DNA from 4 places in the Paenibacillus sp. GM1FR genome. Region 1 is predicted to be linked to each of the others. Evidence: riboswitches for the same ligand, from Rfam matches in the RefSeq annotation. Region 1 holds a riboswitch; each other region holds the start of a gene.
What was found. Region 1 has a riboswitch for thiamine pyrophosphate ahead of PAEAM_RS09995 (thiamine phosphate synthase). Riboswitches for the same ligand answer to the same signal wherever they lie in the genome.
Positions count from the first base shown of each region.

Region 2: linked by a shared signal. The riboswitch ahead of PAEAM_RS15530 (ABC transporter substrate-binding protein) and the one ahead of PAEAM_RS09995 (thiamine phosphate synthase) in region 1 are both predicted to bind thiamine pyrophosphate.
Region 3: linked by a shared signal. The riboswitch ahead of PAEAM_RS12165 (ABC transporter ATP-binding protein) and the one ahead of PAEAM_RS09995 (thiamine phosphate synthase) in region 1 are both predicted to bind thiamine pyrophosphate.
Region 4: linked by a shared signal. The riboswitch ahead of thiC (phosphomethylpyrimidine synthase ThiC) and the one ahead of PAEAM_RS09995 (thiamine phosphate synthase) in region 1 are both predicted to bind thiamine pyrophosphate.

Region 1 is NZ_MKZL01000011.1:949,138-952,283, forward strand. It holds gene PAEAM_RS09990 (ABC-F family ATP-binding cassette domain-containing protein) at 1-1,417, shown strand, start outside; TPP riboswitch at 1,492-1,601, shown strand; gene PAEAM_RS09995 (thiamine phosphate synthase) at 1,828-2,490, shown strand; gene thiO (glycine oxidase ThiO) at 2,508-3,146, shown strand, end outside.
Region 2 is NZ_MKZL01000021.1:36,313-39,458, reverse strand. It holds gene PAEAM_RS15535 (thiamine-binding protein) at 1-224, opposite strand, end outside; gene PAEAM_RS15530 (ABC transporter substrate-binding protein) at 487-1,527, opposite strand; TPP riboswitch at 1,835-1,947, opposite strand; gene PAEAM_RS15525 (NAD-dependent epimerase/dehydratase family protein) at 2,092-2,847, opposite strand; gene PAEAM_RS15520 (VOC family protein) at 2,865-3,146, opposite strand, start outside.
Region 3 is NZ_MKZL01000012.1:92,416-95,561, forward strand. It holds gene PAEAM_RS12155 (S-layer homology domain-containing protein) at 1-274, opposite strand, end outside; gene PAEAM_RS12160 (radical SAM/SPASM domain-containing protein) at 540-1,415, opposite strand; TPP riboswitch at 1,634-1,736, shown strand; gene PAEAM_RS12165 (ABC transporter ATP-binding protein) at 1,896-2,660, shown strand; gene PAEAM_RS12170 (ABC transporter permease) at 2,650-3,146, shown strand, end outside.
Region 4 is NZ_MKZL01000007.1:59,301-62,446, forward strand. It holds gene thiC (phosphomethylpyrimidine synthase ThiC) at 1-1,283, opposite strand, end outside; TPP riboswitch at 1,668-1,781, opposite strand; gene PAEAM_RS04355 (IclR family transcriptional regulator) at 1,930-2,673, opposite strand; gene PAEAM_RS04360 (alpha/beta hydrolase) at 3,033-3,146, shown strand, end outside.

The DNA of each region.
Region 1 (3,146 bases):
AATGAACATCCTTACCGGTAAATTGCTTAAAGATAGTGGAAAAGTGGAATGGACACCTAAGGTCCGTTATGGATATCTGGATCAGCACACGAAGCTTACCCCAGGCAAAACTATTCGTGACGTTCTTAAGGATGCATTCCTTCCGTTGCTTGAATTAGAAAAAGAAATGATGAATATTACGGACCAGATGGCAGATGCAGATCCAGATAAGCTGGAACAGTTGCTGGAAGAGATGGGCGATATTCAGGAACAACTGGAGCAGGGCGACTTCTATCTGATTGACGTAAAAGTAGAAGAGATGGCCAATGGTCTTGGTTTGTCCGCAATTGGTCTTGATCGGGATGTCGCAGCTCTAAGTGGTGGACAACGTACCAAGGTGCTTCTTGCCAAGCTTCTGCTCGAGAAACCTACAGCTCTTTTGCTGGATGAGCCGACCAACTATCTGGATGTAGAGCACATTGAATGGTTGTCACGTTACCTGAAGGACTACCCGCACGCATTTCTTCTAATCTCCCATGATACGGAATTCATGAATGAAGTCGTAAATGTCATTTATCATTTGGAGTTTGCCAAATTAACGCGATATGCAGCGAACTATAACAAGTTCCTGGAGATGGCCGATATGAATAAAGCTCAGCATATTGATGCGTACGAGAAGCAGCAAGAGTACATCAAGAAGCAGGAAGATTTCATTCAGCGTAACAAGGCACGTGCTTCCACTTCAGGTCGAGCGAAGAGCCGGGAGAAGCAGCTGGACAAGATTGATCGAATTGATCGTCCAGATGAAGCGGCCAAACCAACGTTCAAATTCAAGGATGCCCGCGCGAGCAGCAAAACGGTCTTTGAGGGTATTGATTTTGAAATTGGATATACGTATCCTTTGCTACCTAAAATGACAATGACGATTGAACGTGGTGAGAAAATTGCCATCGTAGGCTGTAATGGTGTGGGTAAATCGACACTGCTGAAGACGATCTTGGGAAGAATATCTCCACTCAGTGGAAAAACCTTTTTGGGAGATTATCTCGAAACGGCATATTTTGAGCAGGAAGTTCGTGCTGGGAATATCACGCCGATTGAGGATGTCTGGAATGAGTTTTCACATTTGACCCAGAATGAAGTCAGGGGTCATCTCGCTCGCTGTGGGTTGAAAAATGAGCACATTACCCGTCCGCTTAACATGCTGAGTGGTGGAGAGCAAGCCAAGGTTCGTTTATGCAAACTCTTGATGCGTGAAAGCAACTGGATTCTATTCGATGAGCCGACGAACCATTTGGATGTCACAGCTAAAGCTGAGTTACAGCGTGCCTTGCAAGAATTCAAGGGAACGGTGTTGCTGGTATCTCATGAACCTGATTTCTACGAGGGTTGGGTTACCAAAACATGGAATGTTGAAGAATGGTCTGAGAAAAATTAGACAATTCAAGCAACGCTAATAGAAATGAACGGTGACAAAAAAATCCTTCTATGGTAACATAGGCTACAACTTCATATGAACACTAGGGGGGCCGCACGATGTGGCTGAGATGGAAGAATGCGATTCCGGACCCTTTGCACCTGATCTGGATCATACCAGCGTAGGGAAGTGGCGAGCGCGTTTCAGTGAATGACGTGAGCAAACGGCAACTCAAAAGGATCTCAACCGTCTGCTTAGTAAATTGAAACATGCAGTTGCGTGTATAACGTTATGGCTATAAGGTCTATAGCTTTATTGCACGAAATGAACTGTATGTATCAGTCAGTCATCTGGTCCTATAATTAATACGCAGCCACTCCCCTACGGGAGTGGCTTTTTTGTGTTTTCATAGCATTCACGCATGGAAGGAGATGAAAAGTACGGTAATTTCTCATGTACGTGTACACGGATCATTTGAACTGCATGTTGTATCTACGGGTGTAGGGAATCAAGCATCTTTTGTAAAAGCTGCAAAGGACGTTTGGCCATGGGTGGACTACATCCATATACGAGAGAAACAACTCCCGTGGCAACAAAAGATCGGTTGGGCTGAAAGTCTGCGCGGTGTTGGCGTTCCATCTTGTCGCATCGTTATCAATGGTTCAGAGCTGCCTTCACAGAATGACATCTATGGCGGTGTACATTGGGGGCAAGATGCGATACGTAACTATAACCCTGCTGTTATAAGCAATGTGCAGCGACTTCGTCTGGGTGTATCTGTTCATTCAATCGATGAGGCAAAAATCGCTGAAGAACGGGGAGCCGATTACCTTTTCTTCGGGCATGTCTACTCAACCAACAGTAAGCCTGATCTTGAACCAAGAGGATTATATGCTCTGGCTGAAGTGTGCTCTGGTGTCTCCATTCCTGTCATGGCGATTGGGGGCATCGAACCGGGAAACATTCACGCTATTCGCTCTGCAGGCGCACAGGGAGTCGCTGTGATTTCGAATGTATGGGCGAGCGATTCCCCGGATCGGGCGGCTGCATTATTAAGGCAGGCTATCGTTGCTACAGAAAGTCTGAGCCGCTGAATCAAGGAGATGAGAGGATGAAAAAGATCATTACTGATAGACCGGATAAGATTCATGCAGAAACGATTATTGTAGGTGGAGGCGTTGTTGGATGTGCCATTGCGTATGAGCTTGCTTCCCGTGGACAGGATGTACTGCTGGTAGATCGTTCGGCGATTGCAGGAGGCACTTCTTGCGCAGCTGCTGGAATGCTGGCGGCAGACAGTGAGGATTTTGCTCATCCTTTGATGGCTAAGCTTGCCAGGCAGAGCAGGCAGTTACTTCATGAGCAAAAGGTACTAATGGCTACCCTCAGTGATGTAGAGGTTGGTCTGCAACGCCATGGATTCCTAACTCCTTTTCGTTCATACAGTGAATTAAGCAGCTATAAGAATAATCGGAAGTCTGCGTTGTCTGCTGATGAGGTGTGGTGGGATCGTTCCGTTGTGCAACAGGAGGCACCATGGCTTAACAGAGATACGTATGGAGCCTACTACAGACCTTACGAGAGTGAGATTCTTCCAGTCCATCTAACAAAGGCATATGCTGAATCCGCTCAAGTATTGGGAGCACAGGTTATGGAGGACATACAGGATATACGTGTGCAAGCAAACGAACACGGCGTGCAGGGGATCAACACATCGATCGGCGAGATGAGATGCAAACATGTCATTATA
Region 2 (3,146 bases), on a different contig from region 1:
GAGATGATGCTTGGGCTGCCAGCCTCCACGAGTACCTCGTGCATTTTACGGACAACTTCCAGCAGTTCCTCTAGTTCCCCCTCCATCGTGGTGTCGAGCGCGTTCACCTGATATTTCAGGCCGGATTGCTGAATAACTTCAATGGCGCGATCAACGTAAGGATAAGAGTTCTCGCCATTTGGCGTTTTCGGGATAACCTGAATGCTAAGTAGTGTGCTTGCCATGAGAGATCACGGCTCCTTTCGTGATATATAAAATGAACTAATGACTGTTACACTTGCCACTTCGATGACAGAATAACCTTCCAATCGCTGTTATCCCCAGATTTTTTTGATTCCCTTTCTCTAAAGGGAAAATCCGGTGATAGCGTATGCTTCCGATGCAGCTTTCTTTCAGAAAGCTTTTAGGCGACCGCTTCGCTTTTTCACGTTATTTCTGTCCTCTCCGTCCTCGTGTAAAATTTAAGTTCGTTTTATATGAGAAATTTTATTGGGGTAAAAACTCGTTTGTATATGCCTTGCTCACATCGATCTGTTCATCCAGCAGTTTTTTGCTAAACATCCAGTCAGTGTAGTTTTGCCATACTTTCTGCTTTTGCTCACCCCAGCGCGGGGCGTCATCTGTGTACTTGGGACTAAGCCATTTCTGGCTTGCCAGCACCAATTCCTTATCCAGATCCGGTACGGCCTTGATCAGAATGTTCGCTGCGTCTTCGGGATGATCAATCGCATATTGATACCCCTCGGAAGTGGCTTTCAGGAATGCTTTCACCAACTCAGGGTCGTTTTGGATCGTCTGCTCGTTTGTTACGAGGACAGGTGTGTAATAATCCAGTGCATCTGAATAATCCTTCACATATAACATGTCGATCGGTTCCCCGCGCAGTTCGGCTTCAATACCTGTCCAGGCGTAGAAAATCCACGCGAAATCAATGTCCCGTTTCACTGCGGTGAAAAAGTCAGCATCACCCATGTTAATGTTTTTCACTTTGGATACATCGGCGCCGTCGCCTTCCATAATGGATTGCATCACGGCTTCTTCGACTGGGGAACCCCAACCGCCATAGGTTTTGCCTTCAAAATCTTTCGGTGACTTGATATTCCGATCCGCCGGAGCGGCGAACCCGGATGTATTATGCTGAATAACTGCTGCAATGGAGACGAGTGGAACACCCTGTGTGCGGGCTTGAGTTACACTCTCCTGATAACTTACGCCAAAAGGCACTTCATTCGATGCAACCATCGTATCTGCGCCACCGGCACCTGGTTGTACAATCTCCACGTTCAAGCCTTCGGCCTTGTAAAAACCTTGATCTACAGCTGCATAAAGGCCTGTATGATTCGTATTTGGTGTCCAGTCGAGCACCACTTTAATATCTTTCAGGGCGGCAGTGTCACCTTCGTTGCTGCTTTCCGTATTTGTGCCGCCGTTCTGCCCAGCTGGGGCAGCTTCTTTGCCACCACATGCGGCTACAGTTACCATAAGCACGCATAAGAGCAACAATCCCATCGTTTTACGCCATTTCATCTGTGGTTCTCTCCTTCGGTATGTCCGGCCGATTGGCACGGGGTACTCCTTGGCTTCATATCCAATCATCTTGCATAAATCGACAGATTTATACCAGTTGAGATCCGGATGACGTTATTTTTGAACAAGTAAAACGTCCATCGATGTCATTCAAGGAAGCCAGACCGCGTTTAGCGGCAGTTTTTCTTGCAATATCAGGAAGGTGATGCTTCCAGTCTTATACTTTCTGATAGTAACAAAAAAAGCGCCCCGTATTCCGGGACGCGTGCAGGCGTTAGAGAGGTGGCGTTCAGCCATAGGGCTGTGCCATTTCGATATACTCCGATTCCTACGCTGGCATGATCCAGATCAGGTCTAAGGGTTAGTATCTTGGTGGGATACACTCTCAGCCGGCCAATTCCGACTCCCCTGGGAAACTATGAAGTTACGGGCATTACTAGGTGTAATTATAGGCCAGCGGGTGGAACGTGTCCAGTCATGAACTGGATAGGGACACGTATAAGTTATCAAACAGGCCGTTATACATATGTATAACAGCCTGCTTGGATGTGTTATTTTCAATAATTATCGTGGCGAATCATATAAGGCAATCTGACTGAGTGCAAAAGCATCGGATTTTGGGTCATAACCTACCTGTTTCTGAGTGGTTTCCAGATTCAATCGTTTAAACCGATTATTCGAGATCCCATGCAGTATGGTGAAGGGTTCCAGATCGGTAGTTGTAATTGCTTTGAACATCAAATCACACAAGTCAGCCGGACTAATATACGCGCTCATATCCCTTGCCTCCAGCACGGGTCCGTCCGGTTGAAAATCATCATATGCACCTATACGTATTGCTACACTTTGTAAACCTTCGGTATACGCAAAATAGGAAGCGAGCGATTCTCCAAAACATTTGCTAACCCCGTACAAATTCCGTGGGCGTGTGGGCATGTCCGGATAGACTTGAGCATCTATGGGATACCCCTCAATCGTCTGTGCACTGCTTGCAAGAATGACTCTTCGTACACCTTGGTCTTTAGCTGCACGGAATACATTAAATGTACCTTTGATATTGATGTCCAACAACGATTCATAAAATCCGGCATTCGGGGAAGGATCTCCCGCCAGATGTACAACCACATCCATGCCTTCGCAAGCACGCTGACAGGCTTCGGGGTCTGTCACATCCAGTGTCATGATCTCATGGCTTGTCCCTTGATACGTATGCAGTCTGTCGATATTCAAATCCGTAAGTCGCAGGTGAAATGTCTCTGACAAGTGTTGGGACAAGTCACGTCCAATTTTTCCGGCTGCGCCGGTAATTAAAATGTTCATGAAATCAGCTCCAATTCTTAGCGCTGGAAGAACTCAATCCATTCCTTTTCAGGTCCATAGATGAAGAAATAGCGGTAACCGTTAGGCAATGTAATAATCTCTCCATCGATAAATTCGGCTTCGGTGGCTTGGATGCGTTTGTACTCAGAATCGAGGTCATCCACGTGGATGGCAAAATGGTGCACCGTACCTTCGGAAGGCAGCTTGTCGCTGTATCCTTGAATTAACTCAATCTCAGTCTCATTACTTCCATTGAAGCCAAGGAAGGCGAGCTGAATGATACCGTTGGTATGGGTCAC
Region 3 (3,146 bases), on a different contig from region 1:
AATTAAGCGCACCGACCATAATTTTTGCTAATTGAGCTCGTGTTACCGAATCGGAAGGTTTAAATGTCCCATCAGTAAATCCTGTGAGTATTCCTTGTTCTACTAATTTGGTTATTTCCGTTTTGGCATACGAATTATCAATATCAGTAAAAGAAGTTTTAGATGTAGCCACTTCTGCCGATACAGATAAATTGATAGATAACATAGAAACAATCAGAGACGTAGAAAGCATTAACGATAGTTTGTGATTAAACTTTTTCCATTTTGAATTCAAAACTAAAACACACTCCTCAGTAGGCTTCTGGTTGGTAAATCCACTAATATATGAATCTTTAGAACTAATACACCTCCTAATCAATAGGATAATAATACCATGCAAATTCATAAAAACAAGATTAATAAACTATGATTTTACAAAAAAGTTGTTATCCTGAATTGATTTCAATTCTTATTATCTAAATAATTTCGCAATAAAGACAAAACGAACCTACCGAAAAAAATATTTTCGGTAGGTTCGTTTTTAAGTGAATTTATATATTCTAGGCTCCGAATCTCTGACGATAACCGCACTTTCGACACAACTCTTCTACAGCTTCGCGTTTGGAGAAGCCATATACCAGATTGTTCGCTCGCTCACCCTCAATAATCTCCGAGAATGACTTCTCGTGCACATTACCCAGGTTAATCACACCCTCGCCATCGAGACAGCATGGAACCACCGTTCCATCTACAAGCACAGCTGCCTGACCGCGAAGTGCATGGCAAAAGCCTTTACCGTCATCTTCAGGTGCATCCAGACTTGGCCACTGGAACTCATGGTCCTGATTCAGGTATACATTCGGGGCAATTTTGACCCCACTGCCTGGAACCACTTTTTCCTCAATGCGGAAATCCAGATTGAATTCACGTTCCAATACTTCAAGGGTCTCCCGATTTCGATTCATCTGAGCATTTGTGAAGTTATCCTGCGTCAGATTCCAAAGTCGGAATGAGATGATGACATTGTGCTTAACGGCCTCGTGTACAAAGGACAAAATATGACGCAGGTATCCGTCACGGTCTGTTGAACCTTCATGCCCATCGAAACTGTGCAGAGAGAAATTCATCTGCCGCAGCGCTGGTTTGCCAAGCAATTTATGCTGAGTCTTGGGCAGCAGTGTACCATTCGTTGTAATGTTCACCTTGAGTCCCTTCTCATGTGCGGAATCGAGCAACAAATCTATTTTGGGATGCAACAAGGGTTCGCCTTTGACATGTAGATAAATATGATTGGTGTGTGGTTTAACTTGATCCAGTATATTGTTGAAGACTTCAGGGTCAATGAATCCTTTGGCACGCTGTGTCTGCGGACAGAAGCTGCATGCCAGATTGCAGATACTCGTGATCTCAATATATACTTTTTTGAACGTTTTCAACTCGGGTCCCCATTCTGCCTAGGAGGGAGAACAATCCCACCTGCATTTTGTGATCCGGCCAATATGCGCCACCCCTATTATATCGGGTTAGGGAGCCCAGGTAAATTGTTCAGTTGTTCGGGTCTGACTCCAAGTTCATCTCAAGAATTCCATCATGCTGCCTCTTTACAGTTCATGTTCAAGTGATATATGCTGAACAGACAACTGCATATCTTGAACTTTTGCACTAGGGGAGCCTTGCGGCTGAGACGAATATGACTATTCGGACCCTTTGAACCTGATCTGGATCATACCAGCGGAGGGAAGTGGAGCGGCCTTTTAGTAAGCGGAATTTTCTCATGTATGTGAAGATAAATTGCTGATTTAACTTACAGACCCACTCATTTCTCCGGAAATGGGTGGGTCTTTTTTTGTTCCTTTTGCAGAGTATAGGATGCCGTTGTTATTCCAGCAGTCTGACATCAAGGGGGTGAGGATCAGATGAACAACCATGTAACCATTGAGAACGTTAGCTTCGCTTTTCCTGAAAAAAAGGATTCACCCGTGCTCGCCAATGTGTCGCTTCAGGTCCAACAAGGAGAATTTGTCTCGCTCATTGGCTCCAGCGGGTCAGGTAAAAGCACACTCTTCAAGCTGCTCGCAGGCTTGCATGAGCCAACCGTTGGCATCATCGATATAGCTGGTGTACCGCAAGGACAACGGCTCGGACGAATCGCCTATATGCCGCAGAAAGATCTGCTGTTATCCTGGCGTACCGTCATGGAGAACTGCATGCTACCTGCCGAGCTTGCACCAGGCCGACAGGACAAGGACAAACTACGAGCCGATATCATCGCAGGATTGGCAAGGTTCGGCTTGTCCGGTTATGAGCAGGCCTATCCAGATGAGTTATCCGGCGGCATGCGGCAGCGGGTCGCATTGCTTCGTACCTTGCTTACAGGCGGGCAGCTCATGTTGCTGGATGAACCCTTCGGTGCACTCGACGCCTTAACCAAACGAGAAATGCATCGCTGGTTGCTCGAGCTGTGGGAGGGCTTTGGCCAAACCGTGATGTTCATTACACATGACATTGAAGAAGCCCTGCTGTTAAGTGACCGTATCATTCTGTTAACTCCAGGGGGGCAAGGTCAGCAGTTGCGGGAGATGACGGTTCCTTTACCACGCCCAAGGCATTCGGACATGATCTACGAACCGGCTCTCGTGCAGATGAGGCAACAACTGGAGGAACAATTGCATGCAAAATGATAGAGCTGAGGTTAGCGTCTGGACGTGGTGTTCGAAGTGGCTCTCGAACTGGTTTTCCCAATATGGTTTGTTTATTATGCTCATGTTCTTATTACTGGCGATCTGGGAAGTGAGTGTGCGTATGGGTTGGGTGCCCTCCTTCATCATTCCTGCACCCACGGCCATCATAGGCTCACTGGTTGAACATCGTCGTCTGCTGTTGACCATCCATCTGCCTGCTACCTTTATGGAGGTTATTGTTGGTTTTGGCTTGTCCATAGTGACTGGAATTACGCTGGCAACAGGCATGCATATGAACCGGTCGATTGAAAAGGCCCTATATCCCTTCATTGTAATTAGTCAGACCATCCCGCTGATCGCCTTGTCCCCCGTATTTATCTTGTGGTTTGGTTACACGTTGTGGAGCAAAGTCGCGGTGGTATTTTTAATCGCATTCTTCCCCATTGTGGTCAGTACCTACGATGGACTCCGCCAAGGCGATCCGGA
Region 4 (3,146 bases), on a different contig from region 1:
TGCAAGTCCACATTCTCCTTGATCTTATGCATCGGCACGTGACCCGGACCTTCGATCATCACCTGCACATCATGCTTCCATGCGATCTGCGTCAGTTCCCCGAGCGTAGCCAGTTCCGCCATCTGAGCTTCATCGTTGGCATCGTAGATACTGCCTGGACGAAGTCCATCTCCCAGCGAAAACGCCACATCATACCTTTTCATAATCTCGCAGATTTCTTCAAAATGGGTGTACAAAAAATTCTCCTGATGATGCGCCAGACACCATGCTGCCATAATGGAACCGCCCCGAGACACAATGCCTGTCATTCGCTTGGCGGTCATGGGGATATAACGCAGCAGTACACCTGCATGAATCGTAAAGTAGTCCACGCCCTGCTCTGCCTGCTCAATGAGTGTGTCACGGTACAACTCCCAGGTCAGCGCTTCCGCTTCGCCATTCACCTTCTCCAGCGCCTGATACAGCGGCACCGTACCAATCGGCACAGGTGAATTGCGGATAATCCATTCCCGGGTGGTATGAATGTTTTTGCCTGTGGACAGATCCATCACCGTATCCGATCCCCAGCGTACCGCCCAAGTCATCTTCTCCACCTCTTCCTCGATGGAGGAAGATACAGAAGAGTTGCCTATATTGGCATTGATCTTCACATGAAAATGACGACCGATCAACATCGGCTCACTCTCCGGGTGATTGATGTTGGATGGCAGAATGGCCCGTCCACTCGCCAGCTCCTGTCTCACAAATTCCGGTTCCACGCCTTCACGAATGGCGGCAAACTCCATCTCTGCCGTAATGACTCCCTGCCTCGCGTAGTGCATCTGAGTCACACAGCGTCCTGTCTGTGCTCGCAGCGGTTTGCCTCGTAATCCGGGGTACTCTTCAGCGCCAGCTCTCTTCCCTCCGGGCTTCAGTCCGTTATCCTCCGGTTTAACTGTACGGCCTTGGTAAGTTTCGACATCGCCACGCTCTGTGATCCAGCGAGTGCGCAGGGCTGGCAGACCTGCACGGATATCCGCATGAAATTTGGGATCGGTCATGGGGCCGCTCGTATCGTAGACACGCAGCGGTTCGTTATGCTCCACTCCTTGGGGAGTATTCGTGTCATGAAGGGCTATCTCACGCTCCGGTACAGCAATGTCCGGCCGTGAGCCCTGAATGTAGACTTTGCGGCTACCGGGAAAGGGCTGAACCCGTCCGGCCGCTCCTGTTTCTTTTTCCACCTGCTGATCGTTATGTCCCTGCTCCGTCGCTTGTTGTCCCGTTTGATTTCCTGTACTCATGTTCGCTTGTCTCCTCCTCAGTATTCGTCGCTTGTTTGGTTGGAATAGTCATTAGCTCACTTACGTACCTGTCCCAAATCATGCGCAATGCAGAGAAGAAAGAGCGATCCTACACCAGACCAGGGGAGACACTTTTCATGTACAGTTAACAACAGACGGAGGTCACCACAGATCATCGATCTATGAGACTTCCCTCCTCATCCAAGCCCGCTTTTGCAGGTTAGTGAAAAAGAAGCCCATAGAATCCGCGCTATATCGCCCGTTCCCTGTATATAAAAAAGCCGGTCCCCGAAGGAACCGACTTTTATGTCCATCACCAATAATGCACCTTTATGCAGCTCCTTAACGGAGCCCTACAAGGGTCACATCATGTGGTGGTTGTGGTCATATCGCCGATTACTTCCCTACGCTGGTATGATCCAGATCAGGTGCAAAGGGTCCGGAATCTCATGCGATTCCGTCTCAGTCCGGACAATTCGGACTCCCCCAGTAACGTTAATAAGTTGCGGCTTACATAAGCCGCCGTTCATATTCAATGAAGCTGGCTCCGTTGGGCCGTCCATTACAGAGTAGCGCAACCGGAACATAAAAACAACCTTTATATTCCAGAACACCAACCCAATTGGAGAAAAATCTTAACTCAACATCAGGATAACATGAGCCCCATTTGCGTAGCAGCATCCTTCAACACAGGTGCGTATTCATGCAATGTCTCCTGCGAGAGTCGGCTGACAGGCCCTGAGACCGAGAGGGCAGCTGCAATATTGCCTCTGCGATCCATAATCGGAACAGATACCGCGGCGGCTCCCGGCTCACGTTCCTCATAACTCGTCGCATATCCGTTATCCCGGATATCTCCCATCTGCGCCAAATACACCGCCGGATCAATAAACACCGGCCATTCCGGCCCGTTCATCAGTTCTTCACGATCCTCGTCCGTGGCAAACGCCATCAGGACTTTGCTGGAAGCCCCCACAGACAGCGGGAGTCTAACACCAACGGGAGCAACTCGGCGGATCGCCTGATCACTTTGCACCGCCTGAATACGAATCCGTTCACTCCCATCACGCAGGTACAGACTCACGGTCTCCCCCAATCGATCTCTCAGTCGCTCCATCGCAGGCAACAGCAGAATAGCGGGATCATCACTGCGGGACATATGAGCTGACAGCTCCCAGATTCGGATGCCAAGTCGGTACTTCTCTGTTGCTGCATCGCGGATCACGAACCCTCGATCCTCCAGCGTAGCCATCAAGCGGTGCACTGTACTTTTGTGCAGGCCAATCTGGCTGGCAATTTCGGTGAGTCCCAGATCACTGCGTGTGGTAAAACATAATAATATATCCAGCGCCCGTTCCACAGCCCGGACGGTTAACTTGCGATCTTCCATGGCATAATGCCCTCCTCATGTTTCATCACATGAAACTTGGTTACATAAATTATATGAGAAACGGTCTCATCTGTAAACCAAAAAGAGCCAAAATCAAAATAGGCCAACGTGTAAATTTTTCCTTTTTATAAGACTTAATCCCCTGTAATTTACACACTAAGGTAATGTTACCCATATATCTTAAGAACTATATAACAATTGCGTAACAAATGCCCTCAATCAATTGACTTTGACTATACGGGAACATACGATAAAGATATATTACATTAAGATATCGCTCTGAAGCAGGCTCTGAAATCGACGCAATTCTCTTTTCATGTCGTTGTTATCTTCAACTGAACTTCAAAGGAGGGGCATTCATGTATCAATCATCCCAGAGCGAAGCCCCGCTGCAAACAAAAGTGTCCGATCTGCCCTCTTCCCTATCACCGAGGCTGATTCGGTTCAAACATATTATCGTAGCGTTGCTGCTC